DNA from 3 places in the Butyrivibrio sp. TB genome. Region 1 is predicted to be linked to each of the others. Evidence: predicted binding sites of a transcription regulator. Region 1 holds the regulator's gene; each other region holds the start of a gene.
What was found. Region 1 encodes Rex, which represses fermentation and respiration genes when NADH is low (regulators of the CRP and FNR family bind a similar motif). Its sites were predicted from a motif close to ATTGTTAANTANTTAACAAT; they were not measured.
Positions count from the first base shown of each region.

Region 2: the regulator Rex is predicted to act here: its motif matches at 3,152-3,171, upstream of BMX21_RS10500 (acetyl-CoA C-acetyltransferase).
Region 3: the regulator Rex is predicted to act here: its motif matches at 4,229-4,248, upstream of gap (type I glyceraldehyde-3-phosphate dehydrogenase).

Region 1 is NZ_FOER01000010.1:28,015-35,529, reverse strand. Features, by position in the region: gene BMX21_RS08270 (leucine-rich repeat domain-containing protein) at 1-522, shown strand, start outside; gene BMX21_RS08265 (hypothetical protein) at 524-1,117, shown strand; gene abc-f (ribosomal protection-like ABC-F family protein) at 1,418-3,436, opposite strand; gene BMX21_RS08255 (redox-sensing transcriptional repressor Rex) at 3,626-4,273, shown strand; gene BMX21_RS08250 (hypothetical protein) at 4,536-5,183, shown strand; gene BMX21_RS08245 (NAD(P)H-hydrate dehydratase) at 5,253-6,863, shown strand; gene alr (alanine racemase) at 7,017-7,515, shown strand, end outside.
Region 2 is NZ_FOER01000014.1:16,525-24,039, reverse strand. Features, by position in the region: gene BMX21_RS10515 (NAD(P)/FAD-dependent oxidoreductase) at 1-559, shown strand, start outside; gene BMX21_RS10510 (C40 family peptidase) at 814-2,103, shown strand; gene hpf (ribosome hibernation-promoting factor, HPF/YfiA family) at 2,317-2,847, shown strand; gene BMX21_RS10500 (acetyl-CoA C-acetyltransferase) at 3,310-4,512, shown strand; gene BMX21_RS10495 (enoyl-CoA hydratase-related protein) at 4,593-5,387, shown strand; gene BMX21_RS10490 (3-hydroxyacyl-CoA dehydrogenase family protein) at 5,512-6,390, shown strand; gene BMX21_RS10485 (acyl-CoA dehydrogenase) at 6,533-7,515, shown strand, end outside.
Region 3 is NZ_FOER01000003.1:72,376-79,890, forward strand. Features, by position in the region: gene BMX21_RS02685 (hypothetical protein) at 1-762, opposite strand, end outside; gene tpiA (triose-phosphate isomerase) at 862-1,608, opposite strand; gene BMX21_RS02695 (phosphoglycerate kinase) at 1,762-3,000, opposite strand; gene gap (type I glyceraldehyde-3-phosphate dehydrogenase) at 3,116-4,141, opposite strand; gene BMX21_RS02705 (histidinol-phosphatase HisJ family protein) at 4,655-5,470, shown strand; gene BMX21_RS02710 (transglutaminase-like domain-containing protein) at 5,577-6,596, shown strand; gene BMX21_RS02715 (type II secretion system F family protein) at 6,613-7,515, shown strand, end outside.

The DNA of each region.
Region 1 (7,515 bases):
GATGCGTTTTCGGGGTGTGTTTCGCTGGAGAATATTTATATACCAGATTCTGTTTCCTACATTGGCTGGGCTGCTTTTGAATCAACATTGTTTGAATACTACCATAGAACAGATGAATACTATGTTGTGGGCGATAATATTCTTTTGTTTTATAACGGTGAAACTAGCTCTATAGCTATTCCCGAAGGAGTAAAGAGCGTATGTGAAGGCTCTTTGTATGATCGTCATGATAAACAATCATGTTCCAGATCTATTTATTATCCTTCAACAATAGTTAGGATAGATCCTATTATAGATTCGAAAACAACAGTATATTGTCCAGTTATGAGTGAAATTGAAATCGACGATTATAATGTTAATGATATTCAAGGAACTATTGTTGTTCCGGAAGGTTCCTTCCTTGAATCATTCTGCCAAGAAAATAATATTAAATTTAGAGTAATGACATATGAAGAAAAAACAATATGTGAAGAAAAGACCAATTCTGTAACCGATAAAGTCGTATATGCAAATGAGGAATGATATGGAAATAAATATAAAAGATATTATTTTCAAATTAAAAAAATATTTTTGTAAAGTGGTAGAGAAGAGAGAGGTTGCGATTCTTCTTGTAGAAATAGGTATTATAATTTCTTACGCACTATTATGTAATATTACGCATTACTATCAAGAAAAGAACGCCTCATTCTTTGGATTTGATAGTAAAGATTATTATACTGCTGAAGGCATTAAAATCTGGGATGAATACGGGTGTTCTATTTTTTTTGAAGATAAGCAGGAGGAAGTACAGGAGAATCTTGAGAGCATAATAAGTGATTCAAAGATTATTGAGAACATACAGACAGATACAAAGATATTATTAGTTTTCAATAGGTATAGTAAAGTCGAAATAGAAAGTGCTATTAATGCAATTGTTTATGGTTGTAAAAATAGCAAACATAGTTCAGGTAAATATAATTCTATAAAGGAAGTACCAGAACCTCTTTTAAGAAGTACATACTATGAAATTATAAGTCATACTTATGATTCAGAATTATATAAGGGGGTAAAAGCATACTTCGATCGATATATTAGTAACCTTGAACAGGATGCATTAAATCCAGATTTTATGGAATGAAATCCAAATATAATTATTTTAGAGATTGTCGGTTATGCTGTTAACCATATTACTACTTACCGACAGACAAAAGAACTAAAGACTGTGATCTTACAAGAAATAGATGATGCTAAGATCATAGATGAATACTCTGAAACAGGTAATCAGTGATTTATGAAAAAGATAATAATTTTAGTTTTAGCAGTTATAATCGTTGCTTGCCAGAACTGACAATAGAGGAGAAGTAAATTATAAAAGCAAGGGTATATCTTCTGAATAGGAGATTAGGCCCTTGCTTTTTTTCCTAAAGTATAGCCAGCGTCATTCTGACAACATAGCCCACTTGTCATACAACACTTCAAGCTTTGCAGTGATATCTTCCTGCTCATCTGTACGCTTACGAAGCTCTGCAAGGTCGGTAGCAATCTCTGGCCTTGACATCTCTTCGTTAAGAACTTCATTGCGCTCTTCAAGCTTTGCAATCTCTTCTTCACAAGCCTTCAGCTCTTTTTCCTTCTTCTTCTGCATAGCAGCTGCGGCCTTCTGTGCCTTCCAGTCAGCCTTACCATCAGAAGCATCAGCGCTATCACCTGCATACTGGAAGCTGTTAGCCTTAATTGATGAACTAGAAGCGCTGTTATTGCTGCTTGTAGAAGCCGCACCACCAAGCAGCACGCCACTGGCAGCAGCGGTAGCAGTAGCAGACTGATTACCTGCAAGGATCTGAGCCATACGCTCATCATGGTGCTCGAGATAATAGTCGTAGTTACCAAGATAGTTAACAAGCACGCCGTTTGTAAGATCTAGGATCCTGGTAGCAGTCTTGTTGATGAAGTATCTGTCGTGGCTTACGTACAGGACAGTTCCCTCATAGCCGTTAAGAGCACTTTCAAGAACTTCCTTACTTGTGATATCAAGGTGGTTTGTAGGCTCATCGAGAAGCAGAAGGTTTGCTTCAGAGAGCATAAGCTTTGCAAGTGACATACGACCCTTTTCACCACCGGAGAGGTCGCCGACACGTTTAAATACGTCTTCGCCAGTAAAGAGGAAGGCAGCAAGCGTATTTCTTATCTCTGTATTATTGAGAGTCGGGTACTCATCTGAAATTTCTTCAAAAAGAGTCTTTTCATCATGAAGCACGTGGTGTTCCTGATCGTAGTAACCAGGGTGAACTTTGACGCCAAGGGTTATCTTGCCTGCATCAGGTGGCAGAAGACCATTGATGATCTTAAGCATTGTGGTCTTACCGGTTCCGTTATCGCCGATTATCGCAACGCGCTCGCCTCTTTTTATTTCGAATGATATATTCTCAAAAAGGTGGGCATTGTCAAAAGACTTTGAGATGCCCTCAACGTTAAGTACGTCATTACCTGATACGCAGGATGGTGTGAGCTTTATCTTCATCTCATCATCAACTTCTGTAGGCTTTTCGATACGCTCGATTTTCTCAAGCATCTTTTCTCTGCTCTCGGCACGCTTTATGGATTTCTCACGGTTGAAGCTCTTGAGCTTATCGATTACTTCCTGCTGGTGCTTGATCTCCTGCTGCTGATTGATGTAGGCGTGCCATGCTATAGCGCGGCGCTTTTCTTTTTCTGTAGCATAGAAAGAGTAGTTGCCGTTGTAGATGCTGGACCTTGTCTGGTCGATCTCGACAATCTTGTCTGCAATCTTATCAAGGAAATAACGGTCGTGGGATACGATCAGTACGGCGCCCTTGTAGTTGAGAAGATAGGTCTCAAGCCACTGTATGGAATTCATATCAAGGTGGTTAGTGGGCTCGTCCAGGATGATAAGGTCAGGCTTTTGGAGAAGGAGCTTACCAAGGGCAACTCTTGTCTTCTGGCCTCCGGAGAGGGTACTGATGGACTTTCCGAACTCTTCATCTGTAAAGCCAAGACCTCTGGCTACTCCGGCGACTTCGCTCTGCCAGGCGTATCCGTCGATAAGCTGGAAGTGGTGAGTCATTGCGGTGTAGTCATTCATGAGCTTTGTAAGATCGTCTCCTGTAAGGACCTTCATCTGTTCTTCAGCTTCGCGGATCTTCTCTTCAAGTTCTATTGTATCTTTTTTGACAAGCTTAAGTTCATCATAGATCGTATTGCCTGAATCTATGTTCTGGTTCTGCGCCAGGTATCCAAAACTTGTATCCTTGGCAAAAACAACTTCGCCTTCGTCAGGTGACAGCTGACCTGTTATTATCTTTAAAAGTGTAGTCTTGCCGGCTCCGTTGATACCGACGATGGCTGCTTTTTCATTTGCTTCTATGTGAAAAGAAACACCTTTTAAGATGTCTTTACCGTCGAAAGATTTACATATATTGTGACATGAAAGTAACATGATATACCTCGCATCATTTGTGCTTTGAAATGCAGGCTCAGTCTTGAAATGGCTGGCCTTGTATTTTATTCATAACAGCAATATATTACACTGATTAGGACATAATTTCAATTGACTAAAGTTTAACGATTCGCTACAATTATAGAGTGATACAAAATTAACAATAATAACAGATCAGGAGGAAGGCGCATGGATAAAGAAATATCCCAGGCAGTAGTCAGCCGCCTGCCCCGTTATTTCAGATATCTTGGTGAGCTTAAGGCTAGCGGAGTAGAGAGGATTTCATCTCAGGAACTTTCTGATATAATGAAGGTTACAGCCTCACAGATAAGGCAGGATTTCAACAATTTCGGTGGATTTGGACAACAGGGATATGGCTATAATGTAGAGTATCTGTATGATGAGATCAGTAAGATACTTGGCATTGACAAGAAGCACCAGCTCATCATTATAGGAACGGGTAATCTTGGTACAGCTCTGGCGGGTTATACCAATTTTTCAACAAGAGGATTTGTTTTCAAGGGTGCATTTGACCGTGACCCGGCTCTTCAAGGCAAGATGATAGGCGATGTTGAGATACGTCCGATAGAAGAGATTGAGGATTTTATCAAGAAGAACAATATCGATATCGCAGTTCTCACAATCCCCAAGGATCAGGCAGTTCCAATGGCCGACAGACTTATTAAGGCAGGCATCAAGGCAATATGGAATTTTGCTCATGTGGATCTTGATGTTCCGGAGAATGTTCAGGTTGAGAATGTTCATCTTTCAGACAGCCTTATGAAGCTGTCATACAACATTAACCGTTATGAAAGATTCCATGGCGGTAAGAAGTGATTTTTGGCAATATATAAATCGATAGTGATTGGCAGGCTGTGCTGGGACTTAGGTGATTCCGGCGGCCTGTCATTTATATTGATGATATATAGTATAATAAGTATAGGGGCTTTAAAAGCGGTTCTATTACAATATTTTAAGTCCATGATCTTAAATATATATGAATGCAGGTGTGTTCTAATTTAATTCGGGGGATTATCCGAAATACTAAATGCAGGTTTTCGTTGTTTGAGATATAGTCGTGCCTAAGAGGAAGGATGCTATGTCCAGAGAAGAAGATGTCTATATGCCGGCTCTACTTGGCAAGAATATACCAATTGTAACAACTGATGAGAAGTGGAAGCTGCTCTTTGGTGAAGAGGGTGTTAGTGATGAACTGCAGGCTCTTGCCGATGAGCTTAATAAGCTTGTGGATGAGCAGGCCAGGTTCAAGCAAAAGATCAAGGATATAAAGCGTCTTAAGAAGACACTGCTTGATGAAGTGATAGGCATATCTGACAGGCTTAATAAGGGCGATAAGTCTGCAGGTAAGGAGCTTGATGACAGGAAGAGACTTATAGGGGATTGTAATGCTCAGATTGAAGAGCTGGAAGATCGGCTTTTAGGACTTCCCAGAGAGATATATCAGCTCAATTATAAGGTTATGGTGGCATCCATGTCTGTATGCTACGAAAGACTTCATCGCAATACAGATGAGATCAACGAGATCGATGAGTGGCTATCCAATACGAGAAAAGAGCTCAAGAAACAGGTCATTAGACTTCAGGAAGGTGAGATGGAGAATTTCAACCTGTATTCATATATGCATGATATCTTCGGACCTGAAGTTATAGATATATTCGATATGGAATATGATCCCGAGAGAAATCACAGGATCAGAACTCCGGGGTCAGGATCCATACAGACGTAATGTACTGGCTTATTCGTAATTGGTCAATAATTAGTACTGACTCATTCATAATAAGCAAAAAGGGGACATATGCAGTATTTAGTAACAGCCAAAGAAATGAAAACATGCGATCGTAATACTTCAGAGCACTTTGGGGTTCCATCCATTGTACTTATGGAAAGAGCTGCTCTGGCTGTTGCTGCCAGAATCGGTGAGTGGAAGAGAGCTATGCACACTTCCAGAGCTTTTAATGTTCTGATCGTTGCAGGACACGGCGGCAATGGCGGTGACGGGATAGCTATCGGAAGGATTTTGTATCAGCATGGCTACAGAGTGCAGATAGCTCTTGTTGATGACAAGGACTCTAATCCTGATACTGTATCCCAGAAGAAATGCGCAGAGGCGTATAATATCCCAATGGACACTTTTTCCAATGTACGAGCCACCAAATCACAAATGGAATGGGATATCATAGTAGATGCTGTCCTTGGAATCGGATGTACCAAAGATGTAGAAGGCGAATATGCCGAAGCAATAATGTATATCAATGAATGTAAGAAGCTCAAGGATGAATCTACTCTTGTAGTCGCTGTTGATATTCCATCCGGCATAGATACTGATACAGGAAGTGTTCATCTTCTTGCTGTTAAGGCGGATCTTACTGTTACATTTAATTTTGCCAAGATGGGGCAGCTGCTGTACCCAGGTACTGAGTACTGCGGGCAGTTATTTGTAGAAGATGTCGGTATTACAGTGGACGGTTTTCTTGGGAATCTTCCTGAATATTTTTTCTTTGATGAGGGTCCCGAAGATCTTCTTCCAAGGAGAGTTGGCTATGGTAATAAGGGAACATTCGGCAAGGTTTTAGTCATTGCCGGAAGCGATAAGGTTACGGGCGCATGCCTTCTGTGTTCCAAGTCAGCATTCCATACAGGTGCTGGTATGGTCAAAGTATTTACGACACTAGCTAATGTAGAAGCTATTAAAAGCAGTATTCCTGAGGCAATGTTTGATTCATATGCCAATATTGAGACTGACAGCAATATAGACAAGATCAGAGATATACTTATTGAAAATATGAAGTGGGCGTCCGCTATAGTTATAGGCCCAGGGATTGGAACAGGAATGGTTGCCAAGGCCATCCTTAGCATCGTACTAGAACATTATGACAAGTTCCTTGTTGCGGATGCAGATGCCATTACTCTGATAGCACAAGATAGCCATATAAGCGAGCTTGCAAGATCCTATTCTGACTCTAAAGACAAGCAGCTTGTTATAACTCCTCATGTTGCTGAGTTTGCAAGGCTTTACAATGCTGCATTTGGCGATGAGCGTCCTGAGCCTGTTACGGTCTATGATATTAAGGAAAATATGTTAAAGTGGCCTTTGGCACTTTCGGAGTATTATAACTGTGTAGTAATATGTAAGGATGCAAGGTCTGTCGTGGCGGGAGCCGGTAAAAGGCAGATGTATGTTAATATATCAGGTAACAGTGGCATGGCAACTGCAGGATCAGGCGATGTGCTTGCAGGGATAATCGGAGCTTTGAGCTCAAGAAAGCTTGGAGCCTTCCAGACTGCCTGCATTGGAACCTTCATACACGGTCTTGCCGGCAATCGTGCGGCTTCCAGAGTGGGAGAGTATTATATGACAGCAAGTGATATAATAAAGGAACTTGCAAATGTTCTTCCGGAAAAATAATAATAGAATTAAGAAATTGCTTTTTGAATCATAGAAAATATTTTTGATCGTAGAAACTGTCTTTGGATTATAGGAGCTGTTTTCTTGGATCATCAAAAGATATGGTCATTGGGCAATCTCTGAATTCATTAAGATAGAAAGCGTATTTATAAAATGAACTCACATGAAATAGTTAGCAGACAGAATCTTTCTAAGGAGATGGCATTAAAATACCCGAGGGTATGTGCTGCAGTTGATCTTGATGCAATTCTTTCAAATATGCATTCAATGCATGACAATTTAAGGCCTGAAACCAAGATGATCGCAGTTATCAAAACTGATGGTTACGGTTTTGGAGCAGTACCAATTGCAAAATTACTTGAATCAGAGGACTATATTTGGGGATACGCCTGTGCAACCTGTGAAGAGGCGATGGAGCTTAGGGACAATGGGATCAGAAAACCTATACTTATTCTGGGATACACATTCCCTTTCTCTTACGATACCCTTATTGAAAATGATATAAGACCGGCAGTGTTCAGATATGATCAGCTTGAGCAGCTTGAAGAAAGAGCTGCAAAGAGGTCTGAGACTTGCAAAGTTAAGGTTCATATTGCTGTTGATACATCTATGGCCAGAATAGGTGTTCGTCCTAATGATGACGGTGCTCTCT
Region 2 (7,515 bases), on a different contig from region 1:
TGAAGATGAATTTACAGGAGTAGGCGTATCATACTGTGCTACATGTGACGGAGCGTTCTTTAGAGGCAAGACCGCAGTTGTAGTAGGCGGAGGTGATGTAGCAGTAGAGGATGCAATCTTTCTTGCAAGGGGATGTAGCAAGGTATATCTGATTCATAGAAGAGATGAACTCAGAGCTGCCAAGACACTTCAGAATGAACTTCTGTCCCTTCCCAATGTAGAAGTTGTTTGGGACAGTGTTGTTAAAGAGATAAGAGGAAGCAGTAAAGTTGAATCTGTTCTTGTGCAAAATGTTAAGACAAAAGAAGAAAATTCTCTCGATACAGATGCATGCTTTGTTGCTGTAGGAATCACACCTGAAACAGAAAAATTCAGAGACCTTGTTGAGTGTGATGAAAAAGGATATATAATAGCTCCGGAAACTGGTGCTACTTCACATCCCGGAATCTACGTAGCCGGAGATGCAAGAAAGAAACGCCTTCGCCAAATTGTTACGGCTGTAGCCGATGGTGCTAATGCTGTTACAGCTATTCAAGACTATCTTGTGGGAAAATCGTAACAATTTTTTACTTGAAATTATATATTCAACTCGGACAATTTTAATAAGAGAGGCTCAAGTTGTCAGATAACTTGAGCCTCTTTTGTTGATAAAAGTGTCAAAATAATAGCCTTTAAAAGCACATATTTTGTGGAATTTTAAGATAAAGTAAATTATTAAATCTTAAAATTGCCACAAGTATTGACAAAATTAGACTCAAGGGTTATATTAAATATCGGTGTAACAATTTCGTAACAATGTAGGGAGGCCAAACATTGAACAGATTTGGTAGGCAGTTCGCCGTATGTATGTTGACGGCTGCTGTAACATTTACAGGCGCGGGAATAGAAGCAATGGCTGGTTCATCAGTGACATCAGTACTTCCTTCCGCCGGAATTGGATATGAACTTGCTTCAGATCAGGTAGAAGTATCAAACCTTCAGGAAGACGCACAGTCTGATTCATCAGCTAACTCAGCTTCCGATGGTTCGAGCTCATCAACAAGCAGCTCATCCGGATCTTCAACGACCTCAACTAAAGAGACTACTAAAACTACTCCTCTTTCATCAAGAGTAGATGAAGAAGTTCTTAACGATATTGAAGAGGCAACCGGTGCTACCACCACTACTAATGACGAGGAAGAGACATTTTCAAACCTTGTTATCGCTCAGGTACATGACTATGTTAATGTAAGAAGTGGACCTAGTGAGAATGATGAGATAGTTGGTAAACTTTATAATAATTCCGTAGGTACTTACCTTGGAGAAGAGAATGGATGGTATCAGATCAAATCAGGTTCTGTTACCGGATATGTCAAAGCTGAATACTGTGTAACAGGAGAAGCTGCTGTAGAACTTGCACCAAAGGTTGGTACACGTATTGCTACAGTAACAACTACAACACTTAAAGTTCGTAAGGAAGCAAGTACAGAGTCAGAAGTTCTTGGACTTGTTCCTATCGATGATGAACTTGTTGTAACAGAAGAGTTGGATGGCTGGGTTAAAGTCGAGATCGAGGAAGGTGAAGGTTACGTATCAATGGATTACGTAAGACTTTCTACTGAATTCGTTGAGGCTGAATCCAAAGCCGAAGAGGAAGCAAGACTTGCTAAGGAAGAAGCTGCCAAGGAAGCTGCAAGAGCGTCAGCTAGTGCTAATACTTCCAAGTCATCATCTTCATCAAGCGTTAAGTCAGCTGAATCCTTCACAACAGAGAAGAGCTCTATCGGAGAAGCTGTTGCAGCATTTGCTGTACAGTTCGTAGGTAATCCTTATGTATATGGTGGTACAAGCCTAACAAACGGATGTGACTGCTCTGGCTTCGTAATGAGCGTATATGCTAACTTTGGTGTTAGCCTGCCTCATTCATCAGCTGCTGACAGAAGTGTAGGTGCTGCTGTAGACGGACTTGCAAATGCACAGCCTGGTGATATCGTATGTTACTCAGGACACGTTGCTATCTACATTGGCGGTGGCCAGATAGTACATGCTTCTACATCCAAGACCGGTATTATCATTTCTAACGCTAATTACAGAACACCACTTGCTGTTCGTAGAATTTTCTAATCATAAGATATTATTAACTGCCCTTTGCATAATGCAAAGGGCAGTTTTGTCTTAATGGAAATACATTTGTCTCCTGTCATGACTTCCTGTCATGAACAAACTGTGAACAATGCTAATGTTAGCTATGTTTAATTGCATATTTGAATGTAAAGATGCTATACTATACCTATCAAAGGAAATCATCAATTATTTCCGAGTAAAGAGGTGACTGCCATGAAATTTACAATTATAGGTAAGAACATTGATGTAACTCCCGGACTTAAATCAGCGGTTGAAGACAAGCTTGGTAAGCTTGAGAAGTATTTTAATCCTGATACCAATGTTAATGTAACACTTCATGTTGAGAAGGACCGTCACAAGATCGAAGTCACGATCCCGGTCAAAGGTAAGATCATCCGTTCTGAGCAGGTCAGCAGCGATATGTACGCTTCTATTGATCTCGTCGAAGAAGTCATCGAACGTCAGCTCAAGAAATATAAGAATAAGATCGTTGACAAGCATCAGGCTGAGAAGAGCTCTTTTAAGATGGAGTTCTTAGAGCAGGATTACATGGATGATGACGATATTCGTATTGAAAGAGTCAAGAAGTTTGATCTTAAGCCTATGTATCCTGAAGATGCATGCGTACAGATGGAACTCCTTGGACATAATTTCTTTGTTTTCATCAATGCAGAGACAGATGAGACCAACGTAGTTTACAAGAGAAAAGGCAACACATACGGTCTTATTGAACCTGAACTTTGATATGCTTTTTGTAACTGAATAAGTAGTATTAGAGGATGTGCATTATGATGATTTTGCACATCCTCTTTTTGTTGCTTTTTTTCTTGAAGAAACTATGTAAATAGATATATAATTTTCATTGGTGAGTTTCCATTGAAAACTATACGCTATCTTGATTATAAATCGTTCCGGATGCTGTATTCATCCACGTTTCCATATACTGAAACCCCGCTTGGGTATGAGCAGAATTTTTTTGAATTGTAAACGCTTACACTTTGTTAAAAATATTGCAATCTCAGCAGACATTATGTTATAATGAATCTGTTGTGATAAAAAATTAACAATCGTTACCATCTTAAGGAAAATACTCATTAAATATGAATATACATGGTAACAAAAGCTTTACAAATTTATCAGGCAATACAACTAAATATGTAACTCAAAGCTCTCAAATGAGCTCAATTACACAACGGAGGTATAAAAATGGCAAAGAAAGTAGTTTTAGCTGGTGCATGTCGTACAGCAATCGGAACAATGGGTGGATCTCTTAGCACAATTCCTGCAGTAGATTTAGGTGCTATCGTTATCAAGGAAGCTCTTAAACGTGCAGGTGTTAAGCCTGAAGATGTTGATCACGTATACATGGGATGCGTTATTCAGGCAGGACAGGGACAGAACGTTGCTCGTCAGGCTTCTATCAAGGCTGGTCTTCCTGTAGAAGTACCTGCAGTTACAACTAACGTTGTATGTGGTTCAGGTCTTAACTGTGTTAACCAGGCAGCTCAGATGATCATGGCTGGAGATGCTGATATCGTTGTTGCCGGTGGTATGGAGAACATGTCACTTGCACCATTTGCACTTCCTAATGGCCGTTACGGATATCGTATGATGTGGCCTAGCCAGAGCCAGGGTGGTCTTGTAGACACTATGGTTAAAGATGCTCTTTGGGATGCTTTCAATGATTATCATATGATCCAGACAGCAGACAACATCTGCAATGAATGGGGTCTTACACGTGAAGAGCTCGATGAGTTCGCAGCAAAGAGCCAGAACAAGGCTTGCGCAGCTATCGAATCTGGTGCATTCAAGGATGAGATTGTTCCTGTAGAGGTCAAGAAGAAGAAAGAGACTATCATCTTCGATACAGATGAAGGTCCTAGACAGGGTGTTACTCCTGAATCTCTTTCTAAGCTTCGTCCTATCAACAAGGATGGATTTGTTACAGCTGGTAACGCTTCAGGTATCAATGACGGTGCTGCTGCACTTGTTGTTATGTCAGAAGAGAAGGCTAAAGAGCTCGGCGTTAAGCCTATGGCTACATTCGTAGCTGGAGCACTTGCTGGTGTTCGTCCTGAAGTAATGGGTATCGGACCTGTAGCAGCTACTAAGAAGGCTATGAAGAAGGCTGGTATCGAGAACGTATCTGAGTTCGATATCATCGAGGCTAACGAAGCATTCGCAGCTCAGTCTGTAGCAGTTGGTAAGGATCTTGGAATCGACGTTGACAAGCAGCTTAACCCTAACGGTGGTGCTATTGCTCTTGGTCACCCTGTTGGAGCTTCAGGTGCTCGTATCCTTGTAACACTTCTTCACGAGATGCAGAAGAAAGACGCTAAGAAGGGTCTTGCAACTCTTTGCATCGGTGGCGGAATGGGATGCGCTACTATCGTTGAGAAGTACGAATAATTAAACTTACAGAGGGTGTGATAGCCTGTATGGACTTATCTACACCCTCTTAATACTGGATAAAATCGGAGGACGAATCAATGAGCTTTGTTTTATATGAACAGAAAGATAAGATCGCTGTTGTAACTATTAACCGTCCGGAAGCACTTAATGCTCTTAACTCAGCTGTTCTCGATGAACTTAATACAGTTCTTGATAACATTGACTTAAATACAGTAAGAGCACTTGTTCTTACAGGTGCAGGAGACAAGTCTTTTGTTGCCGGCGCTGATATCGGAGAGATGTCAACACTTACTAAGGCAGAAGGCGAAGCTTTTGGTAAGAAGGGTAATGATGTATTCCGTAAAATTGAGACACTTCCTATCCCTGTTATTGCAGCTGTTAACGGCTTTGCACTTGGTGGTGGATGTGAGATCTCTATGAGCTGTGATATTCGTATCTGCTCTGACAATGCTATGTTCGGTCAGCCTGAAGTAGGCCTTGGAATCACACCTGGATTTGGCGGAACACAGAGACTTGCTAGAACTGTTGGTGTTGGTATGGCCAAGCAGCTTATCTACACAGCACGTAATATCAAGGCAGATGAAGCACTTCGTATCGGTCTTGTAAATGCTGTATACACACAGGAAGAGCTTCTTCCTGCAGCTGAGAAGCTTGCTGCTACAATCGCAGGCAACGCTCCTATTGCTGTTCGTGCTTGTAAGAAAGCAATCAATGATGGTCTTCAGACTGATATTGACAGCGCACTTGTTATCGAAGAGAAGCTCTTTGGTTCATGCTTTGAGTCAGAGGATCAGGTAGAAGGAATGGCTAACTTCCTTCGTAAGAAGGATGATCCTAAGAAGGTTAAGCACGTAGATTTCAAGAACGCTTGATCTGACAGGATTTATGAAACAATATGAATCTTATCATCATAAATGAAAACTGTTTTTATCAAATGATAAGATTATATTTTTTGACAGAAAATAATAGATAAAATATATCTAAGGAGGATTTACAATGAAAGTAGCTGTAATTGGTGCAGGAACAATGGGTTCAGGTATTGCACAGGCATTCGCACAGTGTGACGCTGTTGAGACAGTATATCTTTGCGATATCAAGCAGGAGTTTGCTGATGGCGGTAAGAGCAAGATCGAGAAGAATCTTGGACGTCTTGTTAAGAAGGAAAAGATGACTCAGGAAGCTGCAGACGCTATCGTAGCAAAGGTTAAGACTGGTCTTAACACAATCGCTACAGATCCTGATCTTGTAGTAGAGGCTGCTCTTGAAGTTATGGATATCAAGAAGGCATGCTTCAAGGAACTTCAGGAGAACATCGTTAAGAATCCTGATTGTATCTATGCTTCAAATACATCATCTCTTTCTATCACAGAGATTGGTGCAGGTCTTAAGACACCTATCATCGGTATGCACTTCTTCAATCCTGCTCCTGTTATGAAGCTCATCGAGGTTATCTCTGGCGCTAACACTCCTAAGGAGACAACACAGAAGGTTATCGAGATCTCCAAGGCTCTTGGTAAGACACCTGTACAGGTTAACGAGGCTCCTGGTTTCGTAGTTAACCGTATTCTCATTCCTCTTATCAACGAAGGTATCTTCGTATATTCAGAGGGTATTTCAGACATCGAAGGTATCGATACAGCTATGAAGCTTGGATGTAACCATCCTATGGGACCCCTTGAACTTGGTGATTATGTAGGTCTTGATATCGTTCTTGCTATCATGGATGTTCTTTACAATGAGACTAAGGATTCTAAGTATCGTGCATGCGGACTTCTTCGTAAGATGGTTCGTGCAGGTCACCTTGGCGTTAAGTCAGGTATCGGTTTCTATAAGTACAACGAAGATAGAACAAAGACTCCTGTTGACAAGCTTTAATATCATTAATCAGCTTCCCGGGATGGGCATATATCCATCCCGGGAGTTACGGGTTATAGCAAGTCTTTGATTTGTAAAATGCCTGTGTTGATAGAATAAATTGGCGGCAGTGCCGTCACAATAGAACTAAAGGAGAAAAAACATGGATTTTCAGCTGGATCAGAAGCATGAAATGGCAAGATCTCTTTTCAGAGAATTTGCAGAAAAAGAAGTAAAGCCTCTCGCAATTGAGACAGACGAGACAGAAGTTTTCCCACGCGAGACAGTTACTAAGATGGGAAAGAGCGGATTCTTAGGAATTCCGGTACCGAAGGAATATGGCGGACAGGGATGCGATCCTCTTACATACGTTATGTGTGTAGAAGAGCTCGCTAAAGTATGCGGTACAACATCTGTTATTGTATCTGCACACACATCTCTTTGCGTAGATCCAATTCTTACATTTGGTACAGAAGAACAGAAGAAGAAGTACGTTCCGGATCTTGCTTCAGGTAAGAAGCTTGGTGCTTTCGGTCTTACAGAGCCTGGCGCTGGTACAGACGCTCAGGGTGTTCAGACCAAGGCTGTTCTTTCAGAAGATGGCAAGACATGGACACTTAACGGTTCTAAGTGCTTCATCACAAACGGTAAAGAAGCTGATGTTTATATCATCATCGCTTACACAGATATCGTAGAAGACAAGAAGGGCAGAAAGCAGAAGAAGTTTACTGCATTCATCGTTGAGAAGGGTACACCTGGTTTCACATTCGGAACTAAGGAACACAAAATGGGTATCAGAGGATCAGCTACATATGAGCTTATCTTCCAGGATTGCGTAATCCCTGCTGAGAATCAGCTTGGTGCTCGTGGAAAGGGCTTCCCTATCGCTATGCACACTCTTGATGGTGGTCGTATCGGTATTGCTGCACAGGCTCTTGGTCTTGCAGAAGGCGCTCTTGAGAGAACAATCGCTTATGTAAAAGAGAGAAAGCAGTTCGGTCGTTCAATCGCTCAGTTCCAGAATACACAGTTCCAGCTTGCTAATCTTGCAACAGAAGTAGAAGCTGCACAGCTCCTTGTATACAAAGCTGCAGAAGCTAAGAGAACTAAGGACAGATATTCTGTAGAAGCTGCTAAAGCTAAGCT
Region 3 (7,515 bases), on a different contig from region 1:
TGTGCCATAATAGTACCAGTCATCAATCTCAGGATCATAGGCATACCACGAATCATACCTGCTGTAGTAGGTATTACCGTTTATTAAGTAATAACCGTCTTTATTGACCGGCTGTAGCAAAACGCCGACAAGAGTCAAGATGACAGCTGCAATGATGGCTATGATAGCATTCCTTATAACATTTTTCTTATTAAATGCCGGATTTTTATATGCTCTCCATGCACAATAGAGTATAACAGGAACCGCTACCCAGGCAACATATTGGAATATATTTGAATACGCCGCTGCAAAGGAAAGCCCAATGATTCCCCAAAAGCCATACCTTATATAATTCCAAGTCCTGTTTACCGCTTTTCCAACTCTGTGATTGCTCTGGCCGGATCTTCTTGCTGCATTATCTGCCTTTTGCCTTACAATCTCATCCTTAAGCTTTTGATACAGTTCATTAACGGCATAAGACTCGTCGCCGCCCTTGTATCTCACCGCTCTTTGGCCGTTAGCCTTATTTTTATATACAACAAAATCACCTGAATCATCCTTATAGATACCGAATGCTTTAGGTTCTTTTATATTCTTTCCGATAAAAAATCTCGTGACATCTTCCGGTGGCAGATGATGATCATCGTACCACTTCTTAAGCTCCTCTATTGTAGTCGGAACACCGGTTGCTTTCCTGACATTATCATTAGGAGCACCACAATTTGGACATTTTTCCAAGGTATCGTCGTATTGAGAATTACAATAATCGCAAACCTTCTTCATATATAACCTCATGTAGAGAGTAAAAAGAGCTGTTTCCCAAAGGAAGTACCTAAAGAAAACAGCTCTTAATAAACATTTACAAATTCAAAGCATTATGCATCAAGCATTAACAATCTTACCGAAGTCAGGCTTAAGGCTTGCTCCACCGATAAGACCGCCATCAATGTCAGGCTTTGAAAGAAGCTCAGCAGCGTTGCCGGCATTCATAGATCCGCCGTACTGAATACGAACTGCCTGTGCTGTAGCATCATCATAAAGCTTAGCGATAAGCTCACGGATAAATCCGCAAACTTCCTGAGCCTGATCAGCTGTAGCTGTCTCGCCTGTTCCGATAGCCCAGATTGGCTCGTAAGCGATTACGAGATTCTTAACCTGATCAGCTGTTACGCCGTCAAGATCCCATGTGATCTGTCTTTCAATCCATTCCTTGTAAGTACCTGCTTTACGAAGAGCAAGTGACTCACCACAGCAAAGGATAGGCTTAAGGCCAGCAGCAAATGCCTTCTTAACCTTAGCGTTGATAAGGATATCATTCTCACCAAAGATATCTCTTCTCTCTGAATGTCCCATGATAACGTACTTAACACCGGCATCTACAAGCATAGGAGCTGAGATCTCGCCTGTGAAAGCACCCTTATCTTCAATGTAGAAGTTCTCAGCACCAACATTTACGTTAGTACCCTTTACAGCTTCTACTACAGGAACGATGTCGATTGCAGGAACGCAGTATACTACGTCTACATCGTCGTTCTTAACTAAATCTTTAAGCTCAGCAACAAGCTTTACAGCTTCTGAAGGTGTCATGTTCATCTTCCAGTTGCCGGCAATAATTCTTCTACGTGCCATTATGTTATTCCTCCGAATTTTGATTGTTCATAAGCAGACTCGAAAATGCTACGCATTTCCTCGTTCGCGTTGCTCGTCATATTCGAAAACATGTATCTGTATGCAAGCATCCATCTACATGTTTTCTCATCTGACTCTGCTTATTCGCGCAAATTATGCTCTGTCGTCTGCAGCATATACGCCAGGAAGCTTCTTGCCTTCAAGGAATTCAAGAGAAGCACCGCCACCTGTTGAGATGTGGCTCATCTTGTCTGCATAACCAAGCTGGTTAACAGCAGCTGCACTATCACCACCACCGATGATTGTTGTAGCGCTTGTCTCTGAAAGAGCCTTAGCAACTTCCTTAGTACCTGTAGCAAGAACAGGGTTCTCGAATACGCCCATAGGTCCGTTCCAAACTACAGTCTTAGCAGACTTAACTGCCTCTGAGTAAAGCTCGATAGTCTTAGGTCCGATATCTGCACCCTCTTTGTCAGCAGGGATCTTATCAGCATCTACAACTGTTGTGTTGATAGAAGGATTGTCGATAGGGCTTGGGAACTCGTCGATACATACAGCATCAACAGGAAGAAGAAGCTTCTTGCCAAGCTTATCAGCCTTCTCCATCATTTCCTTACAATAATCAACCTTAGTCTCATCGAGAAGTGACTTACCAACTTCATATCCCTTAGCCTTAAGGAATGTGTAAGCCATACCACCACCGATGATAAGTGTATCGCACTTCTCAAGAAGAGTGTTGATAACATTGAGCTTATCAGCAACCTTAGCACCGCCAAGGATAGCAACGAATGGACGAACAGGGTTCTCTACTGCGTTACCAAGGAAATCGATCTCCTTCTGCATGAGGTAACCAACTGCGCATGTGCCGCCCTTTTCACGAACATACTTAGTAACAACTGATACAGAAGCATGTGCTCTGTGAGCTGAACCGAAAGCATCACATACATAGTCATCACAAAGATCAGCAAGTTCCTGTGCGAACTTCTCACCAGCATCTTCAGGCTTAGTCTCTTCCTTGCCTCTGAAACGTGTGTTCTGAAGAAGAACAACATCGCCTTCAGCCATCTCAGCTACAGCCTTTGTAGCAGCTTCGCCTGTTACGTTGTAATCAGATACGAAGTTAACCTTCTTACCAAGCTTCTCTGAAAGTCTTTCAGCAACTGGTGCAAGAGATTCACCTTCGTTAGGTCCGTTCTTAACTTTGCCAAGGTGGGAGCAAAGAATAACCTTGCCGCCATCAGCGATAAGCTTTTTGATTGTAGGAAGAGCTGCAACGATACGTGTCTCGTCTGTAATCTTACCTTCCTTAAGTGGTACGTTGAAATCGCATCTAACAAGGACTCTTCTGCCCTTTGCGTTGAAATCATCTACAGACTTTTTATTAAGTGCCATAGTATATTTCCTCCTGAATGAATTTGATTGAACCGGATCTGTACAAGGCCCGATAATGAAAAGGAGGTTCGGTCCTATTGGACCGGACCTCCTGCAAGAACTAGGTTAAAAATAATTATTTAACGAATTTCTCGAAGTACTTGATTGTTCTAACCATCTGAGATGTGTATGAGTTCTCGTTGTCATACCATGAAACAACCTGAACTTCATAGAGGCCATCGCCGATAGCTGTAACCATTGTCTGTGTAGCATCGAAGAGTGAACCATATGTCATTCCAACGATATCAGAAGAAACGATCTCGTCTTCGTTGTAACCGAATGTCTCAGGATCAGAAGCCTTCTTCATAGCCTCGTTGATTGCTTCCTTTGTAAGTTCCTTGTCAGACTTAACAACTGCGAAAAGAAGTGTTGTTGAACCTGTCGGTACAGGTACTCTCTGTGCAGCTCCGATGAGCTTGCCGTTGAGTTCAGGGATAACAAGACCGATAGCCTTTGCAGCACCTGTTGAGTTAGGAACGATGTTAACAGCGCCTGCACGTGCTCTTCTAAGGTCACCCTTTCTCTGAGGTCCGTCAAGGATCATCTGATCACCTGTGTAAGCATGGATTGTTGCCATGATACCAGACTGGATAGGTGCGAAGTCGTTAAGAGCCTTAGCCATAGGTGCAAGGCAGTTTGTTGTACAAGATGCAGCTGAGATGATGTTGTCATCTGCTGTAAGTGTCTCGTGGTTAACGTTATATACAATTGTAGGAAGATCATTTCCTGCAGGAGCAGAAATAACAACCTTCTTAGCACCAGCGTTGATGTGAGCCTGAGCCTTTTCCTTTGATGTGTAGAAACCTGTACACTCAAGTACAACGTCTACTCCGATCTCGCCCCAAGGAAGGTTATTAGCGTCTGCTTCCTTGTAGATCTTGATCTCCTTACCATTTACTGTAATGGAATCTTCGCCGTAAGAAACCTTATCAGCGTACTTATACTTGCCCTGTGATGAGTCATACTTAAGAAGGTGAGCAAGCATCTTAGGAGCTGTAAGATCGTTGATTGCTACGATCTCTGTTCCTTCGTGCTCGAACATCTGTCTGAATGCAAGACGACCGATACGGCCAAAACCATTGATTGCTACTTTAACTGCCATTTTAAGTTCCTCCTAAAATGAAATATTTGGTTATATTGCTGCTATTTCCAATTTCAAAGACGGAATTCTAAAACGAAACCATCCATGATTGACAAATTTTTATCAGCAATTTCTATTCTACAAAAGTTATTAGAATAATTCAAGTCTGCAAATGTAAAAAGTTTAAAAATTGCTTATAACTTAGACCATTCTCTTACAATATAGTAAAATATAGCACATGTTCTGATAAGTTATCGTTTTTATGATAACATTTACAGATAAATTAACGCAAACACGTTATAATATCTATATATATCCCTTTACCAGCACTTTATATGCCACTTTATACAACTCTTTATACGAAGCTTTATTTATCGTTTTTCTTTCATCTTATTAACTTTTTTATACAACGCTTTAAAAGACATTAAAAGATATTAAAATCGCACAGTGACCACATCTACATACTTATGGTATTATCACAATAATATCTTTATCCAATTACGAAAACACTCCTCACCCAGAAAGGCCACATCCATGAATATTATTGCCGATTATCATATGCATAGTGAACATTCCGGAGACAGCACAGCTCCCATGAAGAACATGATCGAAAGCTCGATAGACAAGGGCTTACAGGAGATATGCTTCACAGAGCACATGGATCTGGACTATCCGATAGGGCCTGATAACCCGGAAGGTTTTTTTGAGATAGACGCAGATTCTTATAGACAGGATTTCCTTAGATTACAGGAAATATACAGATCCAGGATCACCATCCGCTATGGAATAGAACTTGGGCTCCAGCCCCAGATAACAAAGCAGAATGAAAATTTTCTTTCCAAATATCCTTTTGAATTTGTTATAGGTTCCAATCACTTGTGCCACCACAAAGACCCTTACTACCCCTCATATTATGAAGGAAGATCCATAGACGATGCCGTAAGAGAATTTTATGAATGTACTTTGGAAAATATCAAAATATTCCATAACTTCGATGTTCTGGGGCACCTTGACTATATTGTCAGATATATTCCTTGTCAAAGTGATTATAACTTTACAAAATTCTCCGATATAATTGATGAGATCTTGAAAATCCTTATTTCTGAAAACAAAGGTCTCGATGTGAACACCAAATCATTCCAAAGTGGTATGAACGACCCCAACCCTTGCGGCGAAATACTTGCAAGATACAAAGAGCTTGGCGGACGTATCATAACATTTGGTTCAGATGCTCATAAGCCGGAACATGTGGCATATGCTTTTGACAGAGCCAGGAAGACCGCCTTAAAAGCAGGCTTTACATCTTATTGTACTTTCAAAGACAGAAAGCCTGTTTTCCACGACCTGTGATCTTCTTCCTGATCAGGTGTTTATGTTCATAGATAGCCCATTTTATTTTTGTAATATAGCATTTCAGGCTTGTACCAGAGGACAGGGGACACCCAGGAGAATCCATATGATTTTTTTATATAGAAAAAAAATATTATATACTCCTGCTATACTCATTCTATCACTACTTATAATATCGGCCTGCTCGAATACTGCGTCTACGCCCGCCGATACTACAAGATCTCAAAGCAGCGCAAATACCGGCACACCTTCAGATAAGGCTCAGGTCAGCAGCACAAGCTATGAGATCAGCACTGTCAAAGGAAGTCGTGACAACACTCCCCACGTTCTTGTGCCGGAGAAACCAGGCACTACAGTATACGAGAACGATATTGCCATAATAGATGCCTCCAACTCTGATCAAGGCTATATTTTTGCCAAATACACAGGTTCCAATGAAAAGGTCAAGCTACAGATCACAGGTCCTGATCAGGTTACATATACTTATGATATGACTACAGGAGGAGGGCTTGATGAAGTCTTCCCTCTTTCAGCAGGTACCGGATCATATCTTATAAATATCTACGAAAATATATCCGGAAATCAATACTCTCTCGGACTTACTGCTACTATCGAAAGCGCACTTGAAGATGAGTTCCTTCCCTATCTGTATCCCAATCAGTATGTATGGTTCACCAGCGATATGAAAGCAATCGACATGGGGAGCCAGCTTGCCTTAAGTGCCAATTCTGATCTTGATGTCATCTCCAATGTTTACAATTTTATGATCAGCAACATCTCCTATGACTACGATGAAGCTGAAACAGTTCAAAGTGGCTACCTCCCGGACATTGACGAAGTCCTTGAAACCAAAAAGGGGATATGCATTGATTATGCATGCCTTATGTCAGCAATGCTTCGATCACAGAATATCCCAACACACATGGAAGTCGGATATGCAGGAATGGAGTACCACGCCTGGATCAGTTGTTATATTGATGAGAAAGGCTGGGTCAACGGAATAGTCCAGTTTGACGGAACTTCCTGGCAGCTAATGGATCCCACCTTCGGCTCTACAACTGCAGAAGATGTTCTACGAAACTATATAACAGATGACGATAGCTACATCGCCAAATACATCTATTAAGAAAGAAGGGCTGACATTGAAAAAAGCATCCAAAGCTCCCAAACAAAAGGCTCTTAGCAATCAGGAAACCGCAAGTTTCTGCGGTCAGTATGCCATGCTTTTAAAAAGCGGAATCGCTCCATTAGAGGCCGCCGGCATACTCATGTCAGATACAACAGATCCTTCAGGCAAGGAACTATTATCAAACCTTTTCCATATCCTTAGAACAGGCGAGAAATTCCATGTTGCTTTATCTATGTGCAATGTTTTCCCGCCCTATGTGATATCCATGATCAAAATAGGTGAAGAGTCAGGTAACCTTGACAGCGTACTGGAATCTCTGGAGATCTTCTACGAGCATGAAGATAACCTTGCCGACAATTTTAGAAACGCCCTCATGTACCCTATGATCATGATCATAATGATACTAATGATAGTTATAGTACTTATTACCAAGGTCATGCCCATATTCAGTCAAGTGTTCGCGCAACTTGGTACTGCTATGAGCGGCCTGTCCCAGACTCTTCTTAGTCTTGGAAGCGTATTAAACCGCTGGTCGCTTGTACTTATCGTCATACTGGTTCTTCTTGGAGCTTTTATGATATTCACAACTCAGACAAGGCACGGATTTTCTTTTCTCCAGAAGATATCAAAGCATATAAAGCCTCTAAATGACCTGTTCCTAGATAATGGTGTAAGCCGCTTTGCAAGCGGTATGGCTCTCGCAATATCCAGCGGCATGGACACCTATACAAGTTTGAATCTGTTAAAATCAATAGTCGAAAACGAAGAGATATCCAAGAAGATCGATATATGTCAGAAGCAGATTCAACAAGGAGACAGCTTCCCCGAAGCTTTAAAAAACGCCAATATCTTCTCGAATGTTTATACCAGGATGGTAATGGTTGGATTCAGAACCGGTTCAATGGAGAAAGTCCTC